3 regions of the Tistrella arctica genome follow, and region 2 is predicted to be linked to each of the others. Evidence: riboswitches for the same ligand, from Rfam matches in the RefSeq annotation. Region 2 holds a riboswitch; each other region holds the start of a gene.

Region 1 (10,735 bases), on a different contig from region 2:
GTTATAGGTCGGCACGATCACCGCATTGGGGTGGATCAACTGGTGCAGATGGCGGCGCGCGGTGGTGACCAGAATGACGAAGCGGAAGATCTTGATCCCGCCCGCCGTGGAACCGGTGCAGCCGCCGACCAGAATCAGCCAGAAGAACACGGCGAACGGGAAGGTGCCCCACAGATTGTAGTCGGCGGTGGCGAAGCCGGTGGTGGTGATCACCGATACCACGTTGAACAGCGACATCCGCACCGCCTGCAGCGGTTCCACATCCTGGCCCAGCACCAGCCACAGGCTGAGCGCCGCCGTCCAGATGGCGATGCCGGCCAGAAAGGCCCGCACCTGGGCGTCACGCCACAGCGCGTCGTGGTTCTGGGTCAGCGCCCGGATATAGAGTGCGAAGGGCAGGGCACCGCCGATCATGAACACCACGACGATCATCTCGATCAGCGGGCTGTCGAAATGGCCGATCGAGGCGTCGGAGGTGGAGAAGCCGCCGGTGGAGACGGTGGACATCGCATGCACCAGCGCCTCGAACCCGGTCATGCCGGCCGACCACAGCAGCACCATGCAGGCGATGGTCATCACCAGATAGATCCGGCCGAAGGCCGAGGCCAGTTGGGCTGCGCGCGGCACGATCTTTTCCGAATTGTCCGAGCTTTCGGTGCGGAACAACTGCATACCGCCGATCCGCAGCATGGGCATGATCGCGACCGAGGTGACGATGATGCCGATACCGCCCAGCCAGTGCAGCATGCCGCGCCAGACCAGAATGCCGGGCGGGGCCGTGTCGAGCCCGCTCAACACGGTCGATCCGGTGGTGGTCAGCCCGGACATCGCCTCGAAAAAGGCGCCGGCATAGGTGATGTCGGGGGATGCGAACATCAACGGCAGGGCTGCGAAGGCCGCCACCCCGGTCCACGACATCGTGGTGGTGAGAAAGGCGTGACGCAGCCCCAGCGAGGTGGGGTGCGCGGTGCGGGTGGTGAGCACCAGGCTGACGCCCGCGAACACCGTCACCAGCGACGACACCACGAACACCGCCCAGTCGGCATGGCCGGCCAGCGCGTCGAAGGCGGCCGGCAACAGCATGGCCGCGCCCAGCAGCGCCAGCAGCACGCCGATGATGAACAGCACCGGCTTGATGTCGATCACAGTGGCGGGCTCCCGATGCTGCAATGCAACACAATGCGGCCGCGGGCCCGGGTTCGGGCGCGGCACCGCCGGCGATGATCGGGGAAACCGCCGCCGCTGTCCATGGGGCTGGTGCTGCCGCAACGCGGCAACACCAGCTTGCTGGTGCCAAACGGCCTGACGGGTTCAGGTGAAGAGGCCCCGGCAGCGGCCGGTGGCGTTTCACGATATGGGACAGAGATGATGAGCACGGATGCATCGGACGTGATTTATCAATATCCGGAAACCGAGATCGCCGTGGCGACCTATTGCAGCAGGGTCAATGGGCTTCTTCCCACGGGTGTCGATCCGGAACCTGATCAGGGCGGCAGCCCCCCTGGCGAATACAACCTGCACACCGAGGCGCGGACGCTGGCCGAGAAGCTGAATGCGCAGTATCTCGATGCCCGCGACTTCGGCGCCACCGGCGACGGCATCAGCGACGATACCGATGCCCTGCGGACGCTGTTTGATGCACGGCTGGACCTTGTCGGCTGGGGCAAGACCTCGGCGGATATCAACATCGGTACAGGCGCCGGCCTGCCCGAGACCTTTGCGGATGCCTGGAAAGTGGTGCTGCTGCCGCCGGGCACTTATCGGGTCCGCAAGGCGCTGTCGGTCCGCTCCAACACCATCGTCCTGGCTCATGGCGCAATCATCAAGGCGCTGCCGGTGAACGAGGTCGACCCGTTCATCGACTGGGATCGCGGCTACTGGGATGCCCGAACCAACACCAGCGACAGCGGGACCGGGCATCTGGGCGGGCTGGTCAGCATCCGTCATGCCCAGAACGTTCACTGGTACGGTGGCACGCTGGACGCCAACAACATCGTCATCCGCGCCGGCTGCAACGCACTTGGCATCTCCGCCCCCTCGGCCAATGCAATCAGCCATGGCGGGCGGATCATCGTTCAGGATGTGCGCATCCGTGGCTGCCGCAACAACCTGCTGTCAAACACCGTGGGCCTGCTCGACAGTTTCCAGGGCGGCGGCGGCAAGGCGATCACTCTTCAGCTTGGTCAGAGCGAGGTGATCCTGCGCAACATTCTGGTCGACGATTGCGACTATGTCGCGACCATCGAAGGCACGGCGTCGAATGACCGTGAACTGCGCCAGGTGGTGGTGGACACTCTTATCGCCAAGAACTGCAAATACGGCTTCATCATCCAGGGCACGGCGAGCCAGATGGAGTCGTCCTGCGATCTGAAGAACATCTGGCTGCACAATGTCGGCAATGCCGCTTATGAGGCCGAGATCCCGGACGGGACGACCTATGGGGACTTCGCCGACGATCCCCGGCGCATCGGTGGCGTGCTGACCCTGTATAATGCGAACAATGTCCATGCCGACATCCGGATCTCGAACGACAACATCACCGGCGTGACCGGCACCGGCGGCAGCGATCTGATCCGCGGCACGGCGCGCAACAGCCATATCCGCATCCAGGGCTACGTCGCCAAACTGAACCATCTGTGGAACACCACCTTCACGCAGCAGGATGCACGTATCAGCAGCATCACGGTCACCAATGGCGGCAGCGGCTATGCCGACACCGACACGGTCGACTATCACCATGATCTGATCGGCGGCGGCCCGAGCAACGACCGGGCCGTGACGCTGACAATCGTCGGCGGCGTCATTACCGAAGCGGTAATGGAACCCACGGCATTCTACGCCGATGGACCGGACGGTAAGACCCTGGATACCGGCAAGGGCTATCAGCGCCCGCCGACCCTGACGGTGGTGTCGTCCAGCGGCAGCGGTGCCGTGCTGACACCGGTGATGAGCTATCCGTTCAATACAGCGAACGGGACCGGTGGCATCTTCAATGTCACGCTGGACGTCGAACTTGAGGTGGGTGAGCACGGCGGGTTTCTGGTGAAGCACCTGCCGCATGCGAAGCCGACCGGGCTGGATATCCGCGCGGCGATCCGGCGGGCAAGTTCGTTGGCGGCACCGGTTACCGCGATCTATGATTATGAGGAGGATGACATCGACAATGTCCAGGCGCGCAATCGCTTCGAACTGGTGATGCGTGATACCCAGAAGGTGATCCGTGGCCGCTTCGACCGGACCCTCAATGTCATGAAGACCGCGGATCTTCAGGCACTGGACGGGCCGCTTGTCGAGCTTGGCGATCAACTGTTTCAGGGCGCCACCCGCTTCGACGGAACGATCGACAACCGTTTCATCAACCACCGCCTGAACCTGACCAATGGCACGCCCGCGGTCGTGGTCGAGAATGCGGCGCTGCCGGCCGGATTCCGAGGCGTGATCATCGTCAGCTCTTTGGGGCTCAGCTATCAGCACACGGCACTGGTGCTGAAGTCCGAGGTCAGCGCCACGCTGGTGCTGGTCCCTCTCGGCACCGGCAGCGCCTATACGCTCAGCGTCGATGCCGCCACCCAGGATGTCATCGCAACATCCACCGCCGCTGGCACAGTGGCCACCCGTGTGGTCGTGGTGCCGTTCGACGCCTCGACCCACTGATCCTGCCAGGTACGGATCCTGCCAGCCACGACACTGTCAGACAGAAGAAGGCCCCGCCGGCATTGCCGGCGGGGCCTTTATTCATGCTTCAGTGTGTATCGCCGCCCCGATCAGAACCCGGCCGGGTTGCCGATCAGGGTCAGAAATTCGCGACGCAGCGTCGGGTTGTGGCGGAATTCGCCCAGCATCCGGCTGGTGACCATGCTGACGCCGGGCTTGTGAACGCCGCGGGTGCTCATGCACTGGTGCTCGGCCTCGATCACCACGCCCACACCCTTGGGCTTCAGCACCTCTTCGATCGCATTGGCGATCTGCGAGGTCAGCTTCTCCTGAATCTGCAGGCGCTTCGAAAACGCCTCGACCACGCGGGCGAGCTTCGAGATGCCGACCACGCGGCTGCGCGGCAGATAGGCGACATGGGCGACGCCGATGATCGGCACCATGTGGTGCTCGCAATAGCTTTCGATTCGGATGCCGCGCAGCGCCACGACCTCGTCATAGCCGTCGGTTTCCTCGAAGGTCCGCTGCAGGATCTCGACCGGATCCTGCGCATAGCCCGCGAAGAATTCCTCATAAGATCGGACCACGCGATCGGGCGTGGACAGCAGGCCTTCGCGGTCGGGATCGTCGCCGGCCCAGCGGATCAGGGTCCGCACGGCGGCTTCGGCTTCGGCGCGGTCGGGCCGCGCCGCAGAGGTCGCGTCCGGGGTCTTCACCTGGCCGTCAAGTTTCACCGCCAGCACGTTTTCGCGTGTCATCGCTCAAGCAACTCCCAGGGTGCGGCCGGCTGGACACGTCGCTCCGGCTGAAAGCTTGCGCGGAGCGTCGTGTCGGGCGGCGGGCCGATAGTACGAAAGCGGTCGGGTTACGTGGGCACCCGCCTGCCGGATCGCCGGTGCGGACATGCCCTGACGGCTTTCGTGATCACGCGGAACAGTTGGCCGCGATACGGCGGCCTTCCGGTCCGCGAACCGGCGGCAGGATGGGGCGATGCAACCAGAGATCGCCCTGCACCTGCCTGATGGAACTTCTACTATAGGTTTTGCCAGCTACCCCTGCAAGCCCGTCCACGGCGAAAATCGCGGACGGCGAAGCAGCGCCCGGTGCCGGCAGTCCCTGCGCGCGCGCCCCAAAGGGGCTCAGACCTGATCTAGTCCATTCTGCGCGGATTGCCAGAGGCAGGCCCCTCATCCGGTTGCGACCGGGGGCCGGCGGTCAGTTTATCGTCTGGGCGGCATGGGGGCTGTCGAGCGAGAAACTCGGGATTTCGACCTCGAACGTCTCGCCGGCCGCGCTCTCCATCTGATAGCTGCCGCCCATGATGCCCGACGGCGTGGTCAGCGGTGCGCCGCTGGTGTATTCGAAGCTCTCCCCCGGTGCCAGCACCGGCTGCTCACCCACCACGCCCGGCCCGCGCACCTCCTGAAGCCGGCCCAGCGCATCGATGATCCGCCAATGGCGGCTGCGCAACTGGACCGTGTCGGCGCCGTGATTCTCGATCCGGATGTGATAGGCGAAGACAAACTGCCCGTCTTCCGGCGATGACTGGTCGTCGACATAGAACGGACGTACCGCCACCATGATCGAGCGGGTTGTCGCGCTGTATTCATGTTCCGCCGCCATCATCCCCACCTGCTCAATCGTCGCATCATGGCGACACCCTACCGATGCCGCCACCCCGGCAAACCCGCCCGCATGCCGGCCTCGAAGGGTCTGCGAAGCCAATATTGCGACCAATGCAGCGGATTTCCAGTGCCGAGCGCAAGCCCTAATCGGCAGGCCGGTGTCGCGGGCGGTTATGCGGCGTCGAGTGCGGCCCCCAGATCGGCCGCCAGATCGTCCACATCCTCAAGCCCCACCGACACCCGCACCAGCCCTTCGGTGATGCCCACGGCGGTCCGCTGATCGGCGGTCAGGCGCTGATGGGTGGTGGTGGCCGGGTGGGTGGCCAAGGTCTTGCTGTCACCCAGGTTGTTCGAGATGTCGGCCACCTCCAGACGCTCAAGGAAGCGGAAGGCCGCATCCTTGCCGCCGGTGAAATCCAGCGCCAGCACCGTGCCGCCGCCCTGCATCTGCCGGCGTGCCAGGGCATGCTGGGGATGCGAGGCGAGGCCCGGATAGATCAGCCGCGTCAACGCCGGATGATTTTCAAGCCGCCGGGCCAGCGCGGTGGCGGCCCGGGTCTGTTCCCGCACCCGCAGCGGCAGGGTTTCCAACCCCTTCAGCAGCACCCAGGCGTTGAAGGCGCTCAAGGTCGGGCCGGTATGGCGCAGGAAATTGCGCAGCTCGCCATCGCAGAAGGCTTCGTCCGACAGGATCGCGCCGCCCAGCACCCGGCCCTGGCCGTCGATATGCTTGGTGGCGGAATAGACCACGACATGGGCGCCCAGTTGCAGCGGCTTCTGCAGGATCGGTGTGGCGAACACGTTGTCGACCACCAGTCTGGCGCCGCAATCGCGCGCCACCGCCGCCACCGCCTGAAGGTCGATCAGTTCAAGCTGCGGGTTCGACGGGGTTTCCAGAAAGAACACCTTGGTGTTCGGCCGCACCGCCGCCGACCACGCCGCGATATCGTCGCCGCGCACGAAGCTGGTCTCGATACCGAACCGGGGCAGCAATTCCGTCAGGATGTACTGGCACGATCCGAACAGTGCTTCGGCCGCGACCACATGATCGCCCTGGCGGAGCTGGCAGACCAGGGCGGTCCATACCGCCGACATGCCCGATGCCGTGGCCCGGCAGGCCTCGGCGCCCTCCAGCGCCGCCAGGCGGGTCTCGAAGGTGCGCACCGTCGGGTTGCCATAGCGGCTGTAGACGAAGCCGGGCTCCTCGCCTTTGAACCGTGCCTCGGCCCTGGCCGGGCTGTCATAGACATAGCCCGAATTCAGGAACAGCGCTTCCGATGTCTCGCCATGGGGGCTGCGGTCCAGCCCGCCGCGCACCGCCAGCGTCGCCTGACGGCGGCCGGCGCCGGCCGCCGTCCTGTCGCTGCCGCCCCGATCGCTCTCCCACAGCCCGTCATCGGCCGCACATTCGTCCTCGACGCCGTTCCGGCCCCCGTCTTCCCGCATGGTCACATGTCCGCATAAAAAAACCCGGCCTCTGGCCGGGTCGACGCACAATCCGTTCTGCGCCCGCTCCCGACCTTTTAGCAGCGAGATTTACGTGGTCCGCAAGCCGGCCGGCCCAAATCCCCACGGATGCGCCGGCACAAGCCACACGTGCCCCGCGACATCAGGGCGCCACGATACGCCCGGCCGCGACCGGGGGTCAAGTCCTGAAGATATCAGTATCTTTCACCCATCCGCGGCCTGTAGATCCAGCACCGGCCCGCCGGCCGCCGCCGCCTCGTCGGGATCATGGGTCACGATCAGCGCCGGCACCGCCTCGGCGCGGATGCGGGCGAACACGGCCGTGCGCAGCCTCTGGGCCAGCGGCCGGTCCAGCCGTGCGAAGGGTTCGTCCATCAGAACCATGCGCGGGCGTGCCGCCAGCATCCGCATCAGCGCCACCCGTGCCCGCTGCCCCCCCGACAGGGTCAGCGGGTCGCGGCCACCCAGCCCGGCAAGCCCCGCCTCGGCCAGTGCCGCGTCGATCAAGGCCCGGCGCGTGGTCCGTGGCAGCCCGGCAGGCAGGCCGAAGCCGATATTGGCGGCAACCGTCAGATGCGGGAACAGCAGGTCATCCTGCATCATCAACCCCACATGCCGCGCCTCGGGCGGCAGAGTGTCGATGGCGGTGCCGTCCAGCCACACCCGGCCGGCCATGGTCACCCCCGGCCCGGCGATGCCGGCGATCACCGCCAGCAGGGTGGATTTGCCCACGCCCGACGGGCCGACCACGGCGCCGATCACGCCTGCCGGCACCGCCAGATTCAGCGGGCCGATCAGCGGCCGGCCATGGATGCGCAGGGCCAGCCGGTCAAGCACCAGCCCGGCGGTCATTGCCGTACCGCCCGGGCCGGCGCGCGGATCAAGCTGGCCAGAAGGAAGCCGATGGCGGGCAGGACGGTCATCAGCAGGGCGGCCGTCGATGCCGCCCGCCGGTCGATGCCCGATGCGGCGGCGACGGCTTCGGTGGCCAGCACCGGCAGCCGGCCGCCGCCGATCATCAGCGCCGGCAGATATTGCGCCACACCAACCGCGAAGCCGATCGCTGTGGCAATCGCCATCGGCCGCGCGGTCAGCGGCAGCATCACCGCCACCCAGGCGCCCCCCGCCCCTCGCCCCAGGCTGCGCGCCAGCAGCCGCGGCCGGGGATCGGTGCGGCGATAGCTTTCGCGCAGCGCCAGAAACAGATAGGGGAACACATAGAGCAGATGGCACCACACCACCGCCGCCACCGTGCCGTCCAGCCCCAGACGCAGCGCCAGCGCGCGGATGCCGGCCAGGAACGCCGCCGGCGGCAGCAGCAGCGGCAGATAGACCAGCGCCTCCGCCGCCTGCGACAGCGAGCGGCCGGCCCCGGTTCCGCCGTCGGCACCCAAAGCCTCGCGTTCCAGCACCAGCACCGCCAGCGGCAGGGCGATGGCCACCGGCAGCAGCCCCAGCCAGACCGTGCGGGCGATGACATTGCCGAGCAGCGCCACGGTATCGGCCAGCCGGTCCGGCGCCCAGCGCATGGGCAGCAGATCGGGGAACCGCCAGCTTGCCGCCAGCGCCCAGATCACCAGGGTGGCAAGGCTGGCGGCTGCCAGCAGCAGCGCCAGACCGCCGACCAGCCCCGACAGGCCCGACAGCGCCGGCGCCACGGGCTGGGGTGGCCGTCGCACCAGCGGTGGATCGATGCGGGCCGGATGATCGCCGCGACCGCCCGCCAGCCAGAACCGCGCCAGCCGCGCGCCCAGCCACCAGATGCCCACCGCCACCGCTGCCAGCGCCAGTTGCGCCAGGGCGGCGGCATGGCCGGCGGCGGCACGGGCGGGGTCGGCATCGAACAGCAGCGACAGGCTGCGCACGGCGAAGCTCGGCGGCAGGCTCGGCCCCAGCACCACGGCCATATCGACCGTGCCGATGCCATAGACCAGCACCGCCACCACCGGCCAGCGCAGCACCGGCCAGATCTGTGGCGCCACCACCCGCCACCACGCGCTGGCCGGGCGCCAGCCCAGGCAGCGCGCGCGGGCCAGCACCGCGCCGGCACCCAGCCGCGCCTGTGCCGCCAGCAGCAGCGCCAGCAGGAACGGGGTTTCCTTGAGCACCAGCCCCACGATCAGCGCCAGCCCGAACCGGTCGCCGGGGACGGCCAGGTCCGGCGGCAGGGCGCCGCCACCGCCGCTGATGGCGCGGAAGATCAGCCCGGTGGGGGCGATCAGCAGTGCCAGCCCCACCGCCACCGCCGCATGGGGGGCCGCCACCATCACCAGGGCGGCGCGTTCGGCCATGCGGCCGAAACCGGGCAGGGCGGCCAGCCCCGCGGCCATGCCGCCGGCCAGCAGCACCGACAGCAGGGTGGCGGCCAGCGCCGTCCACAGGCTGAGCAGGGCCGACCGCAGCAGGCCCGGCTCAGTCACCAGCACCTGCCATGCGGCGCCATCGGCGGCGGCCAGCCCGGTTGCCGCCAGTCCGCCCAGCAGCGGCACGGCCAGCAGCAGGATCACCGCGCCCGGTGCCACCATCAGCGGCCATGACGGGCGGATCACCGCCGCCGGGCGGAAGGCGGCCGGCCCGGCCGGGTTCGGGGTCTGCATCTCAACCGCCCAGATAACGCCGCGCCCATTCGGCTTCCAGCCAGCCGGTCCAGTCGGGATGCGGTTCGGGCAGGGCCGGGCCCAGTTCGTCATCCGACGGCCATGCCGGACCCAGATCGATGGCGGCAAAGCGGGCGCGGCCGTCATCGCTCAACCGGTCCGCCGCCAGCACGGTCATGTCGCCCCACACCGCCGGGTCCAGCTTGGCGGCCTGGGCTGCCGGTGAAATCAGATGGTTGGCGGCAACCATCGCCGCCGCCTTGGCCGGGGCATTGCGCGGGATCGCCACGAAATGGGCATTGGCGATGCCGCCGCCCGACCAGCCGGCAACCCGGGCGGTGTCGGCCATCAGCCCGGCGGCGATCGCCGATGCCGCCTGTCCCGGATGGAAGGCGAAGCCCAGATCGACCGCCCGGTCGATCAGCAGTTGTTCATGCGCCGGGCCGCTTGGCGGATAGGCCTGACCGGCTCGCCACAATGACGGCCGCACCCGATCGAGCCAGTCCCACAAAGGTGCCGTGATCAGAGGCGCGCGGGCGGGGTCGACCGGTGCCGCGAGCGCGGCGCGGCCGGCATCGTCCAGCAGCATCATCAGCATCTGCTTCAGAAAGGTGGTGCCGATGAAATCCGGCGGCGCCGGATAGGTGAAGCGGCCGGGATGGGCGCCGATCCAGCCGGCCAGCGCCTTTGGGCCGCGCGGCGGCCGCGGGGTCACCGCGCTGTCATAGACCAGCGCGAATTGCGACAGGCCCCAGGGCACCTCATAGCCGTCGACCGGGATATGGCCGTCGGAGGTCAGCGCCGGATTGGCGCCAAGGTTGATCGCCCGCGCATCGGGCAGCCGGTCCAGAAACGGGCCATACAGCAGGTCGGCCTGCCGCAGCGCCACGAAATTCTCGCCATTCACCCACAGCAGATCGACCGATCCGCCATCCTGAAGCCGCCCGGCCGCCGCCTCGGCGCGGATCCGGCCCACCGCCTCGGCGGTATCGGCAAGCTTCACCTGTTCAAGCGTGATCGCGCAGCAATCGGCCAGTTGCCGGCCGATATCGGCGATGAAGGCATTGATCTTGGGGTCGCCACCCCAGGCGTTGAAGCGCACGGTCTGGCCGCGCGCCTCGGCGAGCACGGCATCCCAGGCCGCCGGGTCACCGGCGGGCGCGCCGGCCGGCGCATCCGCGTCCGCCGCCCGCGCCACGGGTTGATGCACCATCAACCCGATCAGCAGCGCCGCCGCCGCCGACAGCAGCCATCCACCCGTTTTCGCCACGCCTGCCGTCATCATGCCCGCTCCCTGGCCGCTGGTCTGTCCGATCGCCACCACCATAAGCCGGAACCGGGCGTCTGCGGCAAATCACGAAGGCTTGAGCGGTGTCTTCCGGGGGCTGCAGT
Region 2 (10,735 bases):
GAGGGGACGATGGATTTCTCGGCCGGCCCCGGCCCCGCCACGCTGGCGCTGCCCGGCCTGCCGCCGGCAAGCCCGCTGATCTGTTATGAGGCGATCTTCCCCGGGGCGGTCACTGCCGGGGCCGACCCCGCCGCCCGGCCGGGCTTTCTGCTGAACGTGACCAATGACGGCTGGTTCGGCCTGACCGCCGGCCCCTTCCAGCATTTCGCCGCCGCCCGGATGCGGGCGATCGAGGAAGGCCTGCCGCTGGTCCGTGCCGCCAATAACGGCATATCGGCGATCGTCGACCCGCTGGGGCGGATCGTGGCGCTGTTGCCCCTGGACCGACGCGGCGTGCTGGATGGTCCGCTGCCGGTGGCGCTGGCACCGACCATCTATGCCCGGATGGGCGACAAGGCCGCCGGCATCGCGGCCCTGCTGGTGATGGCGGCAGGTCTGCTGACCACCCGCCGCAATACCGACGCTGCCTGAGCATTCACAAGATCTTGATATATTTTGGTATGACCTTCTCATGATCTTGCAGTGTCCGAGTGATAACTTTTATTCCTGAGAAAATTCCGTAGAACGTTTGAACCGGCGCTCTGATTTTCCCCCGGAGAGTCAGTAAACTACTTTGCGATGTCGAGTCTGCGGAAAAAAGCAACTGATGCGTGTTCAACCTGTCACCGGAGGCGAGTGTGACCGGGAATGCAACCCGGAATACGCGTTTCGTGCAGCCCCATGCGCGCGCCGGGGTTGACCCATGCCATGGCGTGATGTCATCTATCCGGCTGGTAACAGGTCGGAAACGAGGCCTGCGGGGTTCGAGGAGGGATGACGCGGATGGTGACGAGACTGAACCCGATTGACGCTCATGTCGGTGGACGCGTGCGGTTGCGCCGGCAGCTTCTGGGGCTCAGCCAGGAAAAGCTGGGGCAGCGGGTGGGGCTGACCTTCCAGCAGATCCAGAAATATGAACGCGGCACCAATCGCATCGGCGCGGGCCGGCTGTTCCTGATCGCCCATGCCTTGGATGTGCCGGTATCGTTCTTCTATGATCAGGCAGAAGCGGTGGCGGGAGGACGCGGGCTGCTGAGCATCGATGACGGCTTCGACTGGGCGGTGATGGAAGGCCCGGACGCCCAGATGCTGGCCTTCGACTTCGCTCGCATTCCCGATGCACGCACCCGCACCCGCGTGATCGACCTGGCCCGCTCGATGAGCGACGCCATCGGAACTGGTGCCTGAAAAACGTGCTTGATTCCGGAAGCACGTCGTGAAAGTTTCATCCGACGGTTTGAGCAAAACCACCACGCGAATTCTGCATCTGCTGCAAGCGCAGCATGTGAGAGCGTGGGTATGTCAAACCGTCCGTGGTCGGATTTGTGCCGCTTGCCGCCACGTTAAACAGTGCGCTAAGTGGGCTTGGTGGGCGCATTCTCGTGTCAACCCGCCGAGAACCCAGACGCACGGAGTCCATCGTAGGCAGCCGGCGGGCTCAAACCCCGCGAGGTTGCCCGGACCGTGGTCGGAACCACGGTTCGTCGTCGGTTCTTGAGGGGTTGAAGACGCGTCATGGCCCGCAGCAACTACCTGTTCACCAGCGAGTCGGTCTCCGAAGGCCATCCGGACAAGATCTGTGACCGGATTTCGGATGCCGTTCTCGACCATCTTCTGTCTGCCGACCCGTTCTCGCGGGTCGCCTGCGAAACACTCGCGACCACCAACCGGGTGGTGATTGCGGGTGAAATCCGCTCCAAGGGCGATACGTCGCCCGAGACGATCGAGCAGGTGGCGCGCGACGTCATCCGCGACATCGGTTACGAGCAAGACGGCTTCCACTGGCGGACCGCCAGGATCGAGGTGCTTCTGCACGATCAGTCGGCTGATATCGCGGCTGGCGTCGATGCCGCCGGCAACAAGGACGAAGGCGCCGGCGACCAGGGCATCATGTTCGGCTATGCCTGCCGGGAAACCGACGCGCTGATGCCGGCGCCGATCCATTATGCGCACACCATCCTGCGCAATCTGCGCGCCGCCCGCCGCTCGGGCGACGTGGCGCTGCTCGGCCCCGACGCCAAGAGCCAGGTGACCCTGCAATACGAAGGCGGCAAGCCGGTGGGCGCCACCTCGATCGTGTTGTCGACCCAGCACATCGCCGGCGTCACCCAGGACGAGGTGAAGGCCGCCGTGCGGCCGATCATCGAGGCCTCGCTGCCTGCGGGCTGGATGTGCGACGACGCTCATCTCTATATCAATCCGACCGGTAATTTCGTGATCGGCGGCCCGGATGGCGATGCCGGCCTGACCGGACGCAAGATCATCGTCGACACCTATGGCGGTGCCGCGCCCCATGGTGGCGGCGCCTTTTCGGGCAAGGATCCGACCAAGGTCGACCGGTCTGCCGCCTATGCCGCGCGCTATCTGGCGAAGAACGTGGTGGCGGCCGGTCTGGCCGATCGCTGCACCATTCAGCTATCCTATGCCATCGGCGTGTCGCACCCGCTGTCGGTGTATGTCGACACCCATGGCACCGGCCAGGTCGACGAGGCGAAGCTGGAGGCGGCGATGCGCGAGGTGATGAACCTGACCCCGCGCGGCATCCGCGAGCATCTGCAGCTGAACAAGCCGATCTTCGCCCGCACCGCGTCCTATGGCCATTTCGGGCGTGAGCCCGAGGCCGATGGCGGCTTCTCGTGGGAGAAGACCGATCTGGTGGAGGCGATCAAGCAGCTTGTGCTTTGATCCTGATCCATGCGATCAGCAAGGGGCGGCATCCGGAGATCCGGATGCCGCCCGCTTTTTTGTCGACAGCCCACCCCACTGACCAGCCCGGACACCGGACCGCCGATGACCGTTTCAAGCCCTGAGCCCGCCGCCCCGACCGACCCTGATGTCGATGACGCCGACAGCCAGGGCGACAGTGTCGGGCGGCGCCATTTCGGCCGCCGCATCGGCCGGCCGTTGAAAGCCAATCGCAGCCGGGTGCTGGAACAGACGCTGCCGGCGCTGGCGATCGCGCTGCCGCCGCGCGGCGAGGGCGGGCCGCTGTCGCCGATCGACCCCCGGGCGCTGTTCGATCATCCGCCGGCGGCGCTGGCGCTGGAAATCGGCTTCGGCGGCGGCGAGCATCTGATCGCCAGGGCCGAGGCCGAGCCGGAAACCGGCTTCATCGGCTGTGAGCCCTATATCGGCGGCATGTCGGCGCTTCTGGTAGAACTGGAGGCCCGCGGCCTGCGCAATGTGCGGGTGCTGGGCGATGATGCCGCCCGCCTGCTGGACGTGCTGCCCGATGCCTGTCTCGACCGGGTCTATCTGCTGTTCTCGGACCCCTGGCCCAAGCGCCGCCATGCCAAGCGCCGTTTCATCCAGCCCGAGACGGTGGCGGCGCTGGCCCGGGTGCTGAAGCCGGGCGGCGAACTGACGGCCGCCACCGATCATACCGATCTGTGTGCCTGGACGCTGGCCCATGTTCGTGCCCATCCGGCCTTCACCTGGACGGCGCGCCGGCCGGGCGACTGGCAGCGGCGGCCCGACGGCCAGATCGAGACCCGCTATGAGGCCAAGGCCCGCGCCGCGGGACGCGTGCCGGTGTTCATGCGGTTTCTGAAGACCTGAGCATTTTTCTGAAGATCCGGCCTGTTTCCGGCGCGGAATCGCTCTGGGTGGTCTTGTATGGCCGCAGTGACACCCCCACGTTCGCTGAGGCGCCGATGGCAGGCAGGCGAGGTTGCGGCAGATTGACGGCGGGGCGCGGGCGCCCCCGGGGACAAACTCCTTGCGGTTCCGTTACATATGCGTATATTGACCGTCGTCCGCGTTTGCGGACCGCCGGCGATCCCGCCAGCGCCCAAGCCGACGAGCCTTCCGCCCCGGTGAGGGACCGGAGGGGTATCCGGCGTGGGCACGCCGGAGGTCGCGGTCACATGCAGCTTCCGCCGGGTGGGCCTTGGGCCCGCCTTTTTTTGTTTGTGCCGCGTCGGACCATCACCTGTGCCGGGCCAGTCGCCCGCGCCGGTCTGGCCTCGCCCCGCCACTGGAGGAGCGCATGGACGTCGTTCGTCGTATCACCGAGCTGATCGAGCCGGCCATCGGCGATCTCGGTTACGAGGTCGTGCGCATCGTGTTCCGATCGGGCACCAATGCCACCTTGCAGATCATGGCCGAGCGCACCGATGGTCAGTTGATGACGGTCGATGACTGCGCCGAGATCAGCAATGTCGTGTCGGCGCTGCTCGACGTCGAGGATCCGATCACCGAGGCCTATGCGCTTGAGGTCAGCTCCCCCGGTATCGACCGGCCGCTGACCCGGTTCAAGGATTTCGAGCGGTTCGCCGGCTTTGAGGCCAAGATGGAACTGCGGCGCCCGCATGAGGGCCGCAAGCGGTTCCGCGGCCGGCTTGCCGGCGTGCGTGATGGCGGGCTGGTCGCGATCCGTCTGGATGACGGCGCCGAAGCGGCCCTGCCTTTCGACGAGATTTCGTCGGCGAAGCTGATCCTCACCGATGAGCTGATCGCCGCCGTCCAGGATAACCGGAGCTGAGTGCGCCCCATGGACATCAACTTCAACACCGGCCCGGTCCGGCACGAGCTGCTACAGGTCGCTGACGCGGTTGCCCGCGAGAAGTCGATCGACCGCGACAGCGTGCTCGAAGCCATGGAACAGGCGATCCAGACCGCGGGTCGGCGCAAATACGGCCAGGATCACGATATCCGGGCCACCATCGACCGCAAGACCGGCGAAATCCGTCTGTACCGCTATACCCAGGTGGTCGACGAGGTCGAGGACGAAGCGACCCAGACCACGGTTGCCGATGCCCGCCACCGCAAGCCCGATGCCGTTCCCGGCGATTTCCTGGTCGACCCGCTGCCGCCGATCGATTTCGGCCGCATCGCCGCTCAGACCGCCAAGCAGGTGATCGTGCAGAAGGTGCGCGAGGCCGAGCGCCTGCGCCAGTTCGACGAGTTCAAGGAACGGGTCGGCGAGATCATCAACGGCATCGTCAAGCGCGCCGAATATGGCAGCGTCGTGGTCGATCTGGGCCGCGCCGAGGCGGTGATGCGCCGCGACGAACTGCTGCCGCGGGAGAGCTTCCGCGTCGGCGACCGGGTCCGGGCCTATATCTACTCGGTGCGCGAGGAACCCCGCGGGCCGCAGATCTTCCTGTCGCGCACCCATCCGATGTTCATGGCGAAGCTGTTCGCGCAGGAAGTGCCCGAGATCTATGACGGCATCATCGAGATCAAGGGCTGCGCCCGCGATCCGGGATCGCGCGCCAAGATCGCGGTGACCAGCAACGACAGCAGCATCGACCCGGTCGGCGCCTGTGTCGGCATGCGCGGTTCGCGTGTGCAGGCGGTGGTTGCCGAACTGCAGGGCGAAAAGATCGACATCATTCCGTGGTCGCCCGATACCGCGACCTTCCTGGTCAACGCGCTGGCCCCGGCGGAAGTCGCCAAGGTGGTGCTGGACGAGGATACCCAGCGGATCGAGGTGGTGGTGCCGGACGAACAGTTGTCGCTGGCCATCGGCCGGCGCGGCCAGAACGTCCGCCTGGCATCGCAGCTGACCGGCTGGGACATCGACATCGTCACCGAGACCGAGGAGTCGGAGCGGCGCCAGGAACAGTTCCGCGAACGCTCGCGGCTGTTCATCGAGGCGCTGAACGTCGACGAGGTGATCGCCCAGCTCCTGGTGACCGAAGGCTTCGAGTCGATCGAGGAGATCGCCTTTGTGGCCGAAGACGAGCTGTCGGGCATCGAGGGTTTCGACCCCGATGTCGCGGCCGAGCTTCAGAACCGCGCCCAGGTGTTCCTGGAAGCCCGTGACCGGCGCATGGACGACAAGCGCCGCGAACTGGGCGTCGAGGACGCGGTCGCCGAGATCGAGGGCATGACGCCGCTGATGCTGGCGCAGCTTGGTGAGAAGGGGGTGAAGACCCTTGATGACCTCGCCGACCTGTCGGGCGACGAGCTGATCGAGCTTCTGCCCGCCGGCACCCTGGACGAGGCCGAGGCCAACCGCATCATCATGGCCGCCCGCGCCCACTGGTTCGAGGACGAACCGGCGGCCGGCGCGGTGGTGGATGACGCTGACGCCGTCGGCGTCGAGGCTGGCGCTGGTGATACGGCCGATGCCGGCGCCGATGGCGCCAAGGCCTGATATGAACGCGGCCCGGAACCCCATGGCGCCGGGCCATGAACGGAGCGATGATGGTGGTGGCGATCGATCCGGCAATGCCGGACGGCATGGTGGCGATACCCGATGCGGCGGCAGGCGACGACCTGCCGACCGATGCGGGGCCGCGCGACCGTGCGCCTGAACGCCGCTGCATCGTCAAGGGCCAGAGCGGATCGCCCGACGGGTTGATCCGTTTCGTGCTCGACCCCGAAGGGCGGGTGGTCGCGGATGTCGACGCCAGCCTGCCGGGACGCGGTGCGTGGGTGACTGCCGATCGGGCGTCACTGACCATCGCAATCAAGCGCCGGTTGTTCTCAAGAGCCTTCCGGACACAGACGCAGGTCGGCGATGACCTGATCGGGACGGTCGAGCGATTGCTAACTGCCCGGTGTTTGGAATATCTTGGGCTCGGCCGCCGGGCGGGAGCGGTTGTCGCCGGATACGAAAAAGTGCGGAGCTGGCTCGATGCCGGCACCGTCGGCGCCATTTCCCTGGCATCGGATGCCGGAGAGACGGCCGCCTCCCGCATGGGAGCGCTGAAGGGCGTTCCTGTCGTCGCACTATTGACCCGCGATGAAATGGGTCGTGCTCTCGGACGCGAGAATGCGGTCAATGTCGCGATTGCCGAAGGACGGCTCGCGAAGCGTTTCCTGGGCGCTGCCCAGCGCCTTGCGGGTTTCAGGGATGCCCCCTACCCTGTCGACCGGGTGTCGGCCGGCTTGAGAGAGAACGGATAACCGGAGCGATATGAGCGAGACCAACGAGGACGGCCAGAAGAAGGCGCTCAGCCTGTCGGGAGCCGGGCGTCTTGAGCTGAGGAGGAAGCCTGCGGCGGAAGGCGCCCAGGTTCGCCAGAACTTCTCGCACGGCCGTTCCAAGACCGTGACGGTCGAGGTCAAGCGCAAGCGGACCGTGTCGGTGCCCGAGCAGGGCAACCGGAGCGGTTCCGGCGGCGGTCGCGGTCGTGCGCGTGGCGCCGCCGCTGACGGCGGCCTGACGCAGGACGAGCGGGATGTGCGCCTGCGGGCGCTTGAACAGGCGATTCAGGATCAGAAGCGCCGTGCCGAGGAAGAGGTCCGCAGGGCCGAGGAAGCGGCGCGTCGCAAGATCGAGGACGAGGCCCGCCGCAAGGTTGAGGAAGAGGCCCGCAAGGTCGCCGAGGAGGCCGCCCGCAAGGCGGCTGAGGAAGCGGCGCGCCGCGAGGCCGAGGACGCCGCCCGTCGCGAGATCGAGGCCCGTGCGGCCGCGGCCGCGGCACCGGTTGCCCCGGCACCCGAGGCGCCGGCGCCCCGTGCCGAGACCCCGCGCACCGTCGAGGCGCGTGGCGACAGCCCCCGGACCGAGCGTCCGGCGGGTGGTGGCGCCCCGCGTGGTGACCGGCCCGATTTCCGCAGCGGTGACCGCACTGGTGGTGCCCCGCGTGGCGATCGCCCGGGCGGTGCCCCGCGTGGCGACCGGCCCGATTTCCGCAGTGGTGACCGCCCCGGTGGTGGCGCGCCCCGCGGTGACCGGCCCGATTTCCGCAGTGGCGACCGCCCCGCTGGCGGCGCCCCGCGTGGCGATCGGCCCGATTTCCGCAGTGGCGACCGTCCGGCTGGCGGTGCTCCGCGTGGCGATCGGCCCGATTTCCGCAGTGGCGACCGTCCGGCTGGCGGTGCTCCGCGTGGCGACCGGCCTGATTTCCGCAGTGGCGACCGCCCCGCTGGCGGCGCTCCGCGTGGCGACCGGCCCGATTTCCGCAGTGGCGACCGCCCCGGTGGCGGCGCTCCGCGCGGTGACCGGCCCGATTTCCGCAGTGGTGACCGCCCCGGTGGCGCGGCCCGGCCCGATTTCCGCAGCGGCGATCGCCCCGGTGGCCCGCCGCGTGGTGATCGTCCGGGCGGTGCCCGGCCGGCGGCCCCTGGCGCCACCACCACCACCCCGGTTCTCGACGATGATGTCGAGCGCGCCCGTGCCCGTGCGGCCGAACGTGCCCGCAAGGTCGAGCGTGACGAGGAAGAGAGCCGCGCCAAGGCCGCGAACAAGCGTGCGACCCCGGCCGCGCGCCCCGGCGACGATCGTCGCCGTGGTGGCAAGGGCGAGATCAAGCGTCTGGTCGAAGGCGGCGACGAGGGCGAACGCCAGCGCAGCCAGGCGGCCATGCGCCGTCAGCGTGAACGCATGCGCCGCGCCGGCCGGCAGGCCGAACCCCAGGCCCGCGTCATCCGTGACGTGATCGTGCCCGAGGTGATCTCGGTGCAGGAACTGGCGAACCGCATGGCGGTGCGCGGTGGCGATGTCGTCAAGAAGCTGATGACGCTGGGCGTGATGGCCACCATCAATCAGGCGATCGACGCGGACACGGCCGAACTGGTCGCGACCGAATTCGGTCACCGGGTGAAGCGCGTGGCCGAGGACGATGTGGAACTGGGCATCCTGGGTCTCGACGATACCGATGATGACCTGACCCACCGCGCCCCGGTCGTGACGGTGATGGGCCATGTCGACCACGGCAAGACCTCGCTGCTGGATGCGCTGCGCAAGACCGATGTCGTGGCCCGCGAAGCCGGCGGCATCACCCAGCATATCGGCGCCTATCAGGTCGAGCTGGAAACCGGCGATCACGTCACCTTCCTCGACACCCCCGGCCATGCCGCCTTCACCGCCATGCGTGCCCGTGGCGCGCAGGTGACGGACATCGTGGTGCTGGTGGTCGCGGCCGATGACGGCGTGATGCCGCAGACGGTCGAGGCGATCAATCACGCCAAGGCCGCCGGTGTGCCGATCGTGGTTGCGATCAACAAGATCGACAAGCCGGGCGTGAACCCCGAACGGGTGCGCAACGAGCTGCTCCAGCACGAACTGGTCCTGGAAGAACTGGGCGGCGACATCATCGCCGTCGAGGTCTCGGCCAAGACCGGCTACAACCTCGACAAGCTGCTGGAAGCCATCCTGCTGCAGGCCGAGGTGCTGGAACTGCGCGCCAATACCGGCCGCGCCGCTCAGGGCGCCGTGGTCGAGGCGAAGCTCGACAAGGGCCGCGGTCCGGTTGCGACCGTGCTGGTCCAGAAGGGCACGCTGAAGACCGGCGACGCCTTCGTGGTCGGCAGCCAGTGGGGCCGTGTGCGTGCGCTGATCGACGACAAGGGCCGCAAGGTCGAAGAGGCCGGACCGTCGGTGCCGGTGGAAATCCTGGGTCTCCAGGGCGTTCCGCAGGCAGGTGACGAACTGGTTGTGGTGGAAGACGAGCGCAAGGCCCGTGAGATCTCGGACTTCCGGTCCGAGCGCGAGCAGCGTGCCCGTGCGGCCACCGCCCTCGGCGCCCGTGGCACTGTCGAACAGATGCTGTCGGAAATCTCGGCCGGGGCGAAGAAAGAGCTGCCGGTGCTGGTCAAGACCGACGTGCAGGGCTCGCTGGAAGCGATCACCTCCACGCTGGCCAAGCTCGGCAACGAGGAAGTCGCGGTCCGCATGCTGCATGGCGCCGTCGGCGGCATCAACGAGTCGGATGTGACCCTGGCCCAGGCCAGCAACGCCCTGATCATCGGCTTCAACGTCCGGGCCAATGCCCAGGCGCGGGACGTGGCGCGTCAGGCGGGTCTGGAACTGCGCTACTACTCGGTCATCTATGACCTGACCAACGACGTGAAGGGCATGCTGGAAGGCATGCTGGCCCCGATCCGTCGCGAGACGATCACGGGTCAGGCGACGATCCGCGAGGTCTTCGCGATCACCAAGGTCGGCAAGATCGCCGGCTGCATGGTCACGGAAGGCTATGTCCGCCGCGACAGCAAGGTTCGCCTGCTGCGCGACGACGTGGTCATCCACGAGGGCGCGCTCAGCTCGCTGAAGCGCTTCAAGGACGACGCCAAGGAAGTGCGGGCCGGCCAGGAATGCGGCATGGCCTTCGAGAACTACCAGGATCTGCGCAATGGCGACGTGATCGAGGCCTTCGAGGTCGAGGAGATCGCCGCCCAGCTGAAGTCGCCGATCTGAGGTCGTTGGCCTGAGCTGGCGACCGGCCGCCTGATCCCGGCCGCAGGACAGGGTAAGGCGCCAGGGCCGACCGGGTATATCCGGCCGGCCCTGGCGTTTTTCGATCATGCGGCGGCCATCTTCGGCGGCCCCGAGTGTTTTTCTTTTAGTGAACGGCAGACTGACATCATGCCCAAACGCGCCCAAGGCGCTGCCGGACCAACCCAGCGCCAGCTTCGTGTCGGCGAACAGATCCGCCAGGTGCTGGCGGAGCTGCTGATGCGCGGCGAAACCCACGACCCCGAGCTTGACGGCCGTCCGGTGACGGTGAGCGAGGTGCGGATGACCCCGGATCTGCGCACCGCCACCGCCTATGTCTCGCCCCTGGGGCTCGACAGCGACGGTGCCCAGGTGGTGATCAAGGCGCTGGCCCGCTCGGCCGCGCAGCTTCAGCGCGGCATCGGCCGGCAGGTGTCGCTGAAATTCACCCCCCGGCTGCTGTTCAGGCTGGATACCGGCTTCGACTATGCCGCCCATATCGACCGCCTGCTGGCCAAGCCGGTGATCCGCCGTGATCTGGATGAAGACGGGCTGGATGAGGATGGTTCGGATGCCGAGGCC
Region 3 (10,735 bases), on a different contig from region 2:
GGCGGCGACGCCATAGCCGGCAAGGCGGGCCATCGGCTCGATGCCCTTGGCCTCGGCAAAACCGCGCTCGGCGACGATCATCGCCGCGGCGGCGCTGTTCAGCCCGGGCGCGTTGCCGGCGGTGATGGTGCCGTCCGGACGGAAGGCGGGCTTCAGCCGGGCGAGCGTCTCGATGGTGGTGTCCGGGCGGGGGGCTTCATCGACCGCGAATTGCTCCTTGCCCTTGCGGCCCTTGATGTCGACCGCGACGATCTCGTCTGCGAATCGCCCGGCATCGCGTGCGGCGGCGAAGCGTTGCTGAGACCGCGCGGCGAAGGCGTCCTGCGCCTCACGCGTGATCTGGAGCCTGGCCACGAGGTCTTCGGTGTGCCAGCCGGAATGCTGACCGGAGAAGGCGTCGTTGAGCCCGTCGGTCAACATGCTGTCGAAGATCTGGGCCGGCCCCATCCGGTAGCCCCAGCGCCCGCCATCCATCAGATATGGCGCCCGGTCCATGTTCTCCATGCCGCCGGCAATGGCGGCATCACTGTCGCCGGCGGCAATCTCCAGCGCGGCGGACAGGATGGCCTGCGCGCCCGAGCCACAGACGCGGTTGACGGTCAGTGCCGGGACGGAAACCGGCAGCCCGCCGCCGATGGCCGCCTGGCGGGCCGGATTCATCCGATTGCCGGCCTGGATGACATTGCCCATCACCACGGTGCCGATGTCATCGCCTGAAAGCCCGGCGCGTCGAAGGGTTTCCTGCACGACGACGGCGCCGAGGTCGGTTGCCGGCACGCCTTTGAGCGCGCCGTTATAGGCGCTGATCGCCGTGCGGACCGGGTGGCCAAGGATGATGTGACGCGTGCTCATGATGTTCTCCAGACCTCGATGTCGGCGTCGATGGTGCAGCGTTCAGATGATGGAAGGCGATATTGCGGCTGCAATGGTCGGATCGTCCGCGGCGCCCGCACCATAGAGCGCGGCCGGGATGAATGCCGCGAGTGGCCGCCGGCTTGCCCTTTCCCTGATGGCGCCCATATTCATGATGTTTATCATCATAGATCACAAATATGACAACCATCATGTAAATGTCAACGGCACGGACGGAGAATTTCAGCCGGGGACGACCTGATCGGGTAGTCCCTCGTTCCGTCGGTCACGGCGCAGTCGGGATCACCTGAACAGGCCACATCGGGGTCGGCCGGTTCCGCGCGCCCTTCTGCGGGAGAGCGAATGCGATGACCTCGTCGCCATTGCGAGACCTGATGCCACCATGCCCGCCGGCGGCGAACCACATATTGCCGACCGTCCGCGCCTATGTAAGTCAGCGGCTTGGTATTGCCGCCGGCCGGCAGATGGACCTGCGGGCGCAGGGCACACCCAGGACATTCAGCTAGTCGGGCGTCTTGTCATAGACCCAGCCGCTCAACACGATCCTGCCGTTCATCACCAGCGGTGGCGCGGTGATGAAATGGAAGCCGGGCGGCACCGGCCCCATGTTCTGACGCAGATCGACCATGCCGCCGTCACCGGACGTTTCATCGCCCGTGGTCGCGTCGAGCGCGATCACGTCGCGGTGCGGTGTGCACAGATACAGCGAATTGCCGGCCTTGATCGGGGTCGCCTCGAAGCTGAATTCGCGGCCGCGCCTTTTCTCGCCCGGCTTCGGCATGTCGCCGATCGAGAACGACCACGCCTTTTCAAGCCGGGCGACATTGTCGGGGGTGATCTGGTCGAGCGCCGAGAACCGGTCATTCGCATGGGTGCCGCCATAGGATCGCCAGTCCGCTCTGGCAATGAAGCGGTCGGCGGGCGCCTGCGCCCCGGCCGTCCAGCCCGATGTGTCGACGGCGCGGGCATAGCGCATGTCGGTGATCCTGTAACCCGCCGCGAAGACGAGGCCGACCAGAACCATACAGGCCAGCATGCCGCCCCACGACACCGCCCGGCTCTGGCTGTGGCCGGCAACAGGACGTCTGGCGAATTGTTTCCGATCGATGTCTCCGCGCCGTGGCGATCATCCGGGCATGCAGCGCCACGCAGGCGGTCATACTTGCCCCTTGAGACGGCCGGAAATCTCCCCTACAACTGACGCGACATCAAGAGTTGGGGCGCGCCCAACGCCAACCTGCCGACCGGGCAAGGTGGCACTCCCGTCCTGTTTCATGGGGGAGGATGTGGCCGGACCGGCAATCAATCGGATCACGCCACGGCGCCAGCCCCGCACTACGTCGGAGGATGAACGCGTCGATGCCGATCAAGATTCCCGATGACCTGCCGGCCCGGAGCACGCTCGAAGCCGAAGGCGTGATGGTCATGCGTGAGACCGACGCCATACGGCAGGATATCCGGCCGTTACGGGTCGGGCTGCTCAATCTCATGCCCAACAAGATCCGGACGGAAACCCAGATCGCGCGCCTGATCGGCGCGACGCCGCTACAGGTCGAATTGTCGCTGATCCGCATCGGCAGCCACGTCGCGCGCAATACATCTAATGATCATATGAGTTCATTCTATCGAAGCTGGGACGATATCCGGTCGGAGCGCTTCGATGGTTTCATCATCACCGGTGCCCCCATTGAACGGCTGCCCTTTGAAGAAGTCACCTATTGGGGGGAGCTGTGCGACGTTTTCGACTGGACCCAGACGAACGTTCATCGCTGTTTCAATATCTGCTGGGGCGCGCAGGCGGCGGTGCATCATTTCCACGGTGTGCCCAAGCATGACCTGCCGGAAAAGGCCTTTGGCGTGTTCCGGCACCGCAATCTGGCGCCGGCCTCGCCCTATCTGCGCGGCTTTTCCGATGATTTCTCGATTCCCGTATCACGCTGGACCGAGATCCGGCGAGAGGATCTGCCCCGGGATGCCGGCATCACCGTGCTGGCCGAGAGTGACGACGCCGGCTTGTGCCTGCTTGACGATCCACGGCACCGCTCGCTGCACATGTTCAATCATCTTGAATACGACCGGACCTCGCTTGCCGAGGAATACCAGCGCGATGCGGCGACCGGCGATGCGATGCAGGTGCCGAAGAACTACTTTCCGAAGGACGATCCGACCCGGGAGCCGGAAAACCGCTGGCGCAGCCACGCCCATCTGCTGATCGGCAACTGGATCAACGAGATCTACCAGACCACGCCATTCGACATCGAGGCCGTCGGCGCCGATTGACGGCGCGGTCAATCGCCATGGTCGCGGCCGGCATCGCCAAGGGCGGCGATCCGGCCGCGCAGCCAGTGCTGGCCGGGATGGGTGTCGTTGCGACGGTGCCATGACATGACGAACGGTACCGCCGGCAGATCCAGCGGCGGTGGCAGCATCACCATGGCATCGGCATGGCCCGAGGCCATGACCATGCCTTCCATCAGGGTCGCGATCAGGTCCGACCGCGCCACCAGCAGCGGCGCCGCGTACATATGGGGCAGGGTCAGGGCCAGGTGCCGTTTCAGACCCCGTCGCGCCAGAGCCGCGTCCACCTGCCCGAACTGGTCGCCTTCGGGCGAGACCAGCAGATGCGACAGCGTGAGGAAAGCGGTCAGATCCAGCGGTGCCTGCGCGGCCGGGTGATCTTTCCGCAGCACACAGACGAAGCGTTCCCTGAACAGCCGCTGGTGCAGGATCCGACCGCCGCCGGTTGCGGTGGGCGGAACGCCGACGGCGATATCGACCGTGCCGGCATCCAGCATCGCGATTGCATCGTCTCGGGCCGCGATGTCGCGGATATGCAGAGCCATGCCCGGTGCGTCACGCCGCAGCCGGTCCAGCAGTCGTGGCAGCATCAGAAAGCCCGGATGATCCGATATGCCCAGCGAGATCGCGGTTGTCGCGGTCGCGGGATCGAAGACCCGCTCAGTGCCCAGTGCCCGCTCTATCTGGGCCAGCGCCTGAGCCAGCGGTTCGGCCAGATCGATCGCCCGCGGTGTCGGTTGCAGACCGTGCGGCGCCCGGACGAACAGGTCATCCCCGATCAGCGCGCGCAACCGGGCCAGTGCCGCACTCATGGCGGGCTGGCTGCGTCCGATCCGGATACCGGCGCGGGTGACGCTGCGTTCCGTCATCAGCGCGTCAAAGGCGATGAGCAGGTTGAGGTCGATGCGATGAAGATCCACGCGTTGGATGTTCACATATATTCTCTATCGATCTCAATGATGACGCAGCCGGGCCTATTCCTGTGGGGGTGACGCCGACATCAACTCTCATTCGGGACGACCGGACCCATGGCCATGTCGCCACACCATCAGGAACAACCAGGCCCGCAGGGGCTGGGCGCCGACGACCGCCGTGTCGTCGAGCTGCTCTGTCGCGTCTTCAGTGATGGCAATCCGGGTGGCGCCGACCGGGCGATCGTTCCAGATCGCGATCCACGAATTCCGCGCCATGGCCGATGGCCGGCTGACCCATACCTGGCATCTGGAGGACTGGTTCGGCTGGCTGGGGCAGGTGGGTGCCTGGCCGATGGTGTCGCCGGAGGTGGGATCATGAAAGCGGCGCGGCTCCATATCATCGGCGGCGCCATGGCCGGCTCGGCGGCGATACCCGCCGATCATCCGGTGCCCGTGCCGGCAGGGCTGTCGCTGACCGATGCCGCCGGCATTCCCATCGCCGCCGGGACCGCATGGCAGGCCCTGGACGATCTGGCCGGGGCGCTGCGTCATCAGGCGTCGGGCAGGGCGCGGGGCAAGATCATCGTTGCCATGGGTTGACACCGACCCGGCGCCATCAGCCTTGCTCCATCACCAGCCGTCCGGCCGTGGCACCGGTCAGGGCGCTGAAGCGGCGGTCGAAATCGCGCGCGATATCGGCGATGCTCACCTGGCCCAGGCGGTCGAGCAGCACGGCTTCGGCCGCCTGCATCGCCTGGGCGAGCGTGGCGTTGACCGCCTGTTCCACCAGACAATCGGGCTGGTCGACCGACGGCCCGATGGCGAAGACCGGCGGATCGCCCAGCGCGCGATAGACGTCGAGCAGGGTGATGTCGTCCAGCCGGCGCGCCAGGGTCCAGCCGCCGCCATGGCCTTTTTCCGACCGCACATAGCCTTGGTCGCGCAGGCCGGCCATGGTCCGGCGCACCACCACCGGGTTGGTGTTCAGCATGCCGGCGATGGTTTCGGATGTCGCGACGCCGTCATGGCGATCCATGTGGATCAGCACATGCAGCATGCGTGACAGGCGGCTGTCGGCGCGCATCGGGTGGTGCTCCTTCATCACGGCGTCGATTGGCTCGGCTGTCTTACGATGATAGCAGGGCACCGCTATCGTAACCAGAAAAGTGGCGTGACGGCTTGTGCCGCCGATATACGTAACTTATAAAGATGCGTGATATTCAGGCATGACCGGAGGCCCGCAGCCATGAACCACGACGTGATCATTATCGGGGGCAGCTTTGCCGGCCTGTCCGCCGCCATGCAGTTGGCACGTGCCCGTCGCCGGGTGCTGGTGATCGACGCGGGACGCCCGCGCAACCGCTTCGCCGTCGCATCCCATGGCTTTCTGGGCCAGGATGGTCAGAGCCCGCAGGCGATCATGGATCTGGGCGCCCGCCAATTGCTGGCCTATCCGACGGCGCGGATGATCGGGGGCGAGGCGATCTCGGCCTGGAAAATCGATGGCGGCTTCAGTGTCATGCTGGGCTCCGGCGAGGCGTTGACCGCACGCCGGCTGATCCTGGCCGTGGGCGTTGCCGATGATCTGCCACCCCTGCCGGGGCTGACCGAGCGCTGGGGCGTCGGCGTGATGCACTGCCCCTATTGCCACGGCTATGAGGTGGCGGGCCGCGATCTGGCGGTGCTGGCCTATGATGCGCGGGGCGTTCATCAGGCGATGATGCTGCCCGACTGGGGGCCGACCACCCTGCTGGCGCATGACGGATTTAGTCCCGATGCCGATCAGGCGGCCGGGCTCGCCGCGCGCGGCGTGACGATCGAGACCACGCCAATCGCGCGGCTGACCGGACCGGCGCCGGCGCTGGCGGCCGTGGAACTCGTCGATGGTCGGGTTCTGCCGGTTGCGGGCCTGTTCGTCGCACCGAACACCCGCATCGCCAGTCCCCTGGCCGAACAACTGGGCTGCGCGGTCGAGGACGGACCGATGGGGCCATATCTGCGCGTCGACGGCTGGAAGCAGACCAGTGTCGCCGGGGTATTTGCTGCTGGCGACACGGCAGGGCCGATGCACAACGCCACATTGGCCGCGGCCGCCGGTGTCATGGCCGGTGTCGGCGCCCATCAGTCGCTGATGGCGGCGGCGATCAGTCCGGCCGTTTCGGGATCTCCATACCCCGCTGCACCGCCGGCCGCGCCAGCCCGCGCGCCAGCCACGCCGGAACATGGGTGAGGCTGCCATAATCGACCAGATCACCGGCGCCATAGAAGCCGATCAGATTGCGCACCCAGCCAAGGGTGGCGATATCGGCGATGCTGTAGTCATCACCCATGATCCAGTCGCGGCCTTCAAGCCGCGCTTCAAGAACCGCAAGCAAGCGCTTGCTTTCATCACGATAACGGGTGAGCGGGCGCTTGTCCTCGATCTCGCGGCCGGCGAATTTGTGGAAATAGCCGAGTTGGCCGAAGATCGGGCCGATCGCCGCCATCTGGAACATCACCCATTGCACGCACTGCCAGCGTGCGGCCGGGTCGGCGGGCAGGAACCGGCCGGTCTTTTCCGCCAGATAAAGCAGGATTGCGCCAGATTCAAACAGCCCCAGCGGCGCGCCGCCGGGGCCGTCCGGATCGATGATCGCCGGAATCTTGCCATTGGGGTTCAACGACAGAAAGGGCGGCGTCCAGGTCTCGTTCTGGCCGATATCGATCAGATGCGGCTCATAGGCGAGGCCGGTTTCTTCCAGCATGATCGATACCTTCACCCCGTTGGGCGTGGGCAATGAATACAGCTGGATGCGGTCCGGGTGCTGTGCGGGCCAGCGGGTGGTGATCGGGAAGGATGAAAGATCAGCCATGGATGGGCTCCTGCTGCGATGTCGGGTCTGGATCCGCCTGGGCGTCGGCCGCGGCGGACCGGCCGAAGACGGTGCGTCCGCCATAGGTGGCGGCGCGGCGGCGCTCTTCGGCTATGAAAGCGTCGACCGAGGGGCCGGTTGCATGCCGTTCCAGCCGCCGCGCCTGTTCGTCGAGCCTGCGGATGGCATCGAGCCGCTCGTCATTGCCCAGCCGCGCGGTCGAGACCGCCGCCTTCAGCACCGTGATCGTCTGATCGTAAACGGTGAGCGGCACGGGAAAAGGTGCGCCGTCCTTGCCGCCAAGGGCCAGCGAGAACCGGGCCGGATCGGTGAAACGGCACGGGGCACCATGAACCACCTCGGCCACCAGCGCCAGTGATCGCACCGTGCGGGCACCCACCCCCGGCACCAGCAGCAGCTCGGCGAAATCCGCCGGGCCATTGCTGGCGGCGGCGGCAAGCGCGCCATGCAGGCGCCGGCTGACCACGTCTTCCGGGCGGACGTCGTGACGCGCCGGCATCACCAGATACGGCAGCAACGGCTGGTCGGGGCAGGGTGGGGCAGCCGTCGCCACGGCCGGCCGGACCGCGCGGTCGATCGCCGCCATCTCGCGCAGGATGCCATCGGGCCCCAGATCGTGAAGCAGATCCAGTTGGCCATGCCGCGAGGCGGCGGCGCGATGGTCGGTCAGGTTGATGATCTGACCCTGGGCGTGGCCGTCGATCGCCGCATGGGGCGCCTCGACGAAGCTGGTCAGATCTTCCGACAGCCAGTGATAGCGGCGGGCCATGCGGCTGTCGCCATTCATCCCCTGCTGCACCACCACCCAGCGCCCGTCATCGCTGACGATGAAGCCATGAAGATAGAGGTCGAAGCCGTCCTGCACGGCGGCGCTGTCCACCTTGGCGACCAGCCGGCTGGCCCGTGCCAGCGCCGCACCGTCCAGGCCCGTCCTGTCGCCCACCGCCAGCAATTCCTGAGGCGTGCGTCGCGAATGGCTGCCGCGCCCGCCGCAGACATGAATACCCAGCGCCGCCCCGCCCAGCCCGCGTTTCAGCGCGCCCATCACCGAGGTGGTGATGCCCGAGGAATGCCAGTCCATTCCCATCACCGCGCCGAAAGACTGGAACCAGAAGGGATGGGCCATGCGGCGCAGGAATTCGTCGCGGCCATAGTGATGAATGATCGCCTCGGCGACCACGGCGCCGAGACGCGCCATGCGCTGGGCCAGCCAGCCCGGCACCCGGCCATTATGCAGGGGCAGATCGGCACGTCCGGCCCGTTTCGCCACGATCTTTCACGCCTCCTCAGGAACAGATATCGAACGATTTTATCATGTCGACCACGGCCGGGCCATGACCGGCAGCGACGACGGCGGCGTAATTCGCGGGCGACTTGATCGGTGTCAAGCTGCGCGGCACCAGGCCGTGCGACAGTTGATGGCGCATCAGGCGAGGGTGATCCGATGAAAGCGATGGTTCTGCATGGCCCAGGCCAGGCCTTGGTTCTGGAAGACCGGCCCGATCCGCAGCCGGGTGCGGCCGATGTGGTGGTGCGGGTGGAGGCCTGCGCGGTCTGCCGCACCGATCTGCATGTGGTGGATGGCGACCTGCCCGACCCGCTGCGGCCGGTGGTGCCGGGCCACGAAATCGTCGGCATCGTCGCCGCCGTTGGCGCGGATGTCGACCCGTCATGTCTGGGGCGGCGGGTGGGGGTGCCCTGGCTTGGCCATACCTGCGGATGCTGCCGGTTCTGCGAGGCCGGGGCGGAGAACCTGTGCGACCATCCGGTGTTCACCGGCTATACCCGTGATGGCGGCTTCGCGACCCATGTCGTGGCCGATGCCGCTTTCACCGTACCGCTCGACGGCGCCTGCGATCCCGTCACCACCGCCCCCTTGATGTGTGCCGGGCTGATCGGCTGGCGGGCGCTGTCGATGGCGGGTGATGCGCGGCGCATCGGCCTTTACGGCTTCGGCGCTGCCGCCCATATCATCGCCCAGGTCTGCCGCTGGCAGGGGCGCGATGTCTATGCCTTCACCAGCCCCGGCGATCATGCGGCACAGGATCATGCCTGGTCGCTAGGCGCGGCCTGGGCTGGCGGTTCCGACATGGCGCCGCCCGATTTGCTCGACGCAGCGATCATCTTCGCACCGGTGGGCGCGCTGGTGCCGGCGGCGCTGGCGGCGGTGGTGAAGGGCGGCATCGTGATCTGCGGCGGCATCCATATGAGCGACATTCCGGCCTTTCCCTATGGGTTGCTGTGGGGCGAACGCCGGCTGGTGTCGGTCGCCAACCTGACCCGGGCCGATGCGACAGCGTTCATGGCGGTGGCACCGAAGGTGGGCCTGCGCATGGCGGTGACGGTGTATCCGTTGGCCGACGCCAACCATGCGCTCGACGATCTGCGCCATGGCCGGTTTCAGGGCGCGGCGGTGCTGGTGCCCTGACCGGCCCGACCCGGTCTCCGGCCGATCCGGCGGCGAGGGCCTTCTCACCGGCCGGAAAACAGGAAACACTGTCCCCACAAGCCCAAGACCCGCCAAGGGCCCGCGGCAGTGGGGAGGATCGATATGCCATATAATGAACGGTCGAAGCACATCACCGGCGGCATCGCGCGGTCGCCGAACCGGGCGATGTATTATGCGCTGGGCTATCAGACCGAAGACTTCGACAAGCCGATGATCGGCATCGCCAACGGCCATTCCACCATCACCCCCTGCAATGCCGGGCTGCAACCGCTGGCCGATGCCGCGATCGCGGCGGTCAAGGCGGCGGGTGGTAATCCGCAGGTCTTCGGCACGCCGACGATTTCCGACGGCATGGCCATGGGCACCGAGGGCATGAAGTATTCGCTGATCTCGCGTGAGGTGATCGCCGACTGCATCGAAACCTGCGTCCAGGGCCAGTGGATGGACGGCATTCTGGTCATCGGCGGCTGCGACAAGAACATGCCCGGCGGCATGATCGCGCTGGCCCGCGCCAATGTGCCCGGCATCTATGTCTATGGCGGCACCATCAAGCCCGGGCGTTGGAAGGGAAAGGATCTGTCGATCGTCTCGGCGTTCGAGGCGGTGGGCGCGCGCATGGCCGGCCGCATGGACGACGAGGATTTCGAGGGCATCGAGCGCAATGCCTGTCCGTCCACCGGCTCCTGCGGTGGCATGTATACCGCCAACACGATGAGTTCGTCGTTCGAGGCGCTGGGCATGTCGCTGATGTCGTCGTCGACCATGGCCAATCCCGATCCTGAAACCGCCGACAACGCCGCCGCGTCGGCGCGGGTGCTGGTGGATGCGGTGAAGGCCGGCATCCGGCCGCGCGACATCATCACCCGGCGGTCGATCGAGAATGCGGTGGCCCTGATCATGGCCACCGGCGGATCCACCAATGGCGTGCTGCACTATCTGGCGATCGCCCACGCGGCCGAGGTGGAATGGACCCTGGATGATTTCGAGCGGGTGCGCCGCAAAGTGCCGGTGATCTGCGATCTCCGGCCGTCGGGCCAGTATATGGCGGTGGATCTGCATCAGGTGGGCGGCGTGCCGCAGGTGCTGAAGATCCTGCTGAATGCCGGGCTGATCCATGGCGACTGCCTGACCATCACCGGCCGGACACTCGCCGAGGAACTGGCGGGCGTGCCCGATGCGCCGCCGGCCGGACAGACCGTCATCCGCCCGATCGATCAGGCGCTGTATGGCGAAGGCCATCTGGCGATCCTGAAGGGCAACCTCGCGACCGGTGGTGCCGTCGCCAAGATCAGCGGCCTGAAGAATCCGGTGATCTCGGGCCCGGCGCG

What was found. A riboswitch is a leader RNA that binds a small molecule or an ion and turns the genes downstream of it on or off. The one in region 2 is predicted to bind S-adenosylmethionine.
Region 1: linked by a shared signal. The riboswitch ahead of metZ (O-succinylhomoserine sulfhydrylase) and the one ahead of metK (methionine adenosyltransferase) in region 2 are both predicted to bind S-adenosylmethionine.
Region 3: linked by a shared signal. The riboswitch ahead of metA (homoserine O-acetyltransferase MetA) and the one ahead of metK (methionine adenosyltransferase) in region 2 are both predicted to bind S-adenosylmethionine.

The regions. Positions count from the first base shown of each region.
Region 1 is NZ_JBBKTV010000003.1:429,981-440,715, reverse strand. It holds gene WG924_RS08850 (TrkH family potassium uptake protein) at 1-1,146, opposite strand, end outside; gene WG924_RS08845 (glycosyl hydrolase family 28-related protein) at 1,369-3,654, shown strand; gene folE (GTP cyclohydrolase I FolE) at 3,765-4,412, opposite strand; gene apaG (Co2+/Mg2+ efflux facilitator ApaG/CorD) at 4,870-5,277, opposite strand; gene metZ (O-succinylhomoserine sulfhydrylase) at 5,451-6,725, opposite strand; SAM riboswitch at 6,783-6,862, opposite strand; gene WG924_RS08825 (ATP-binding cassette domain-containing protein) at 6,951-7,598, opposite strand; gene WG924_RS08820 (ABC transporter permease family protein) at 7,595-9,343, opposite strand; gene WG924_RS08815 (ABC transporter substrate-binding protein) at 9,345-10,628, opposite strand.
Region 2 is NZ_JBBKTV010000013.1:22,087-32,821, reverse strand. It holds gene lnt (apolipoprotein N-acyltransferase) at 1-471, shown strand, start outside; gene WG924_RS23840 (helix-turn-helix domain-containing protein) at 823-1,227, shown strand; SAM riboswitch at 1,343-1,418, shown strand; gene metK (methionine adenosyltransferase) at 1,555-2,724, shown strand; gene trmB (tRNA (guanosine(46)-N7)-methyltransferase TrmB) at 2,830-3,597, shown strand; gene rimP (ribosome maturation factor RimP) at 4,028-4,522, shown strand; gene nusA (transcription termination factor NusA) at 4,532-6,142, shown strand; gene WG924_RS23815 (RNA-binding protein) at 6,178-6,897, shown strand; gene infB (translation initiation factor IF-2) at 6,908-10,135, shown strand; gene rbfA (30S ribosome-binding factor RbfA) at 10,304-10,735, shown strand, end outside.
Region 3 is NZ_JBBKTV010000001.1:584,408-595,142, forward strand. It holds gene WG924_RS02670 (thiolase family protein) at 1-852, opposite strand, end outside; gene WG924_RS02675 (hypothetical protein) at 1,376-1,924, opposite strand; SAM-I-IV-variant riboswitch at 2,074-2,189, shown strand; gene metA (homoserine O-acetyltransferase MetA) at 2,233-3,153, shown strand; gene WG924_RS02685 (LysR family transcriptional regulator) at 3,162-4,106, opposite strand; gene WG924_RS02690 (hypothetical protein) at 4,309-4,464, shown strand; gene WG924_RS02695 (hypothetical protein) at 4,461-4,685, shown strand; gene WG924_RS02700 (Rrf2 family transcriptional regulator) at 4,702-5,169, opposite strand; gene WG924_RS02705 (NAD(P)/FAD-dependent oxidoreductase) at 5,332-6,315, shown strand; gene WG924_RS02710 (glutathione S-transferase N-terminal domain-containing protein) at 6,230-6,937, opposite strand; gene WG924_RS02715 (DUF763 domain-containing protein) at 6,930-8,228, opposite strand; gene WG924_RS02720 (hypothetical protein) at 8,245-8,385, opposite strand; gene WG924_RS02725 (zinc-dependent alcohol dehydrogenase family protein) at 8,403-9,386, shown strand; gene ilvD (dihydroxy-acid dehydratase) at 9,510-10,735, shown strand, end outside.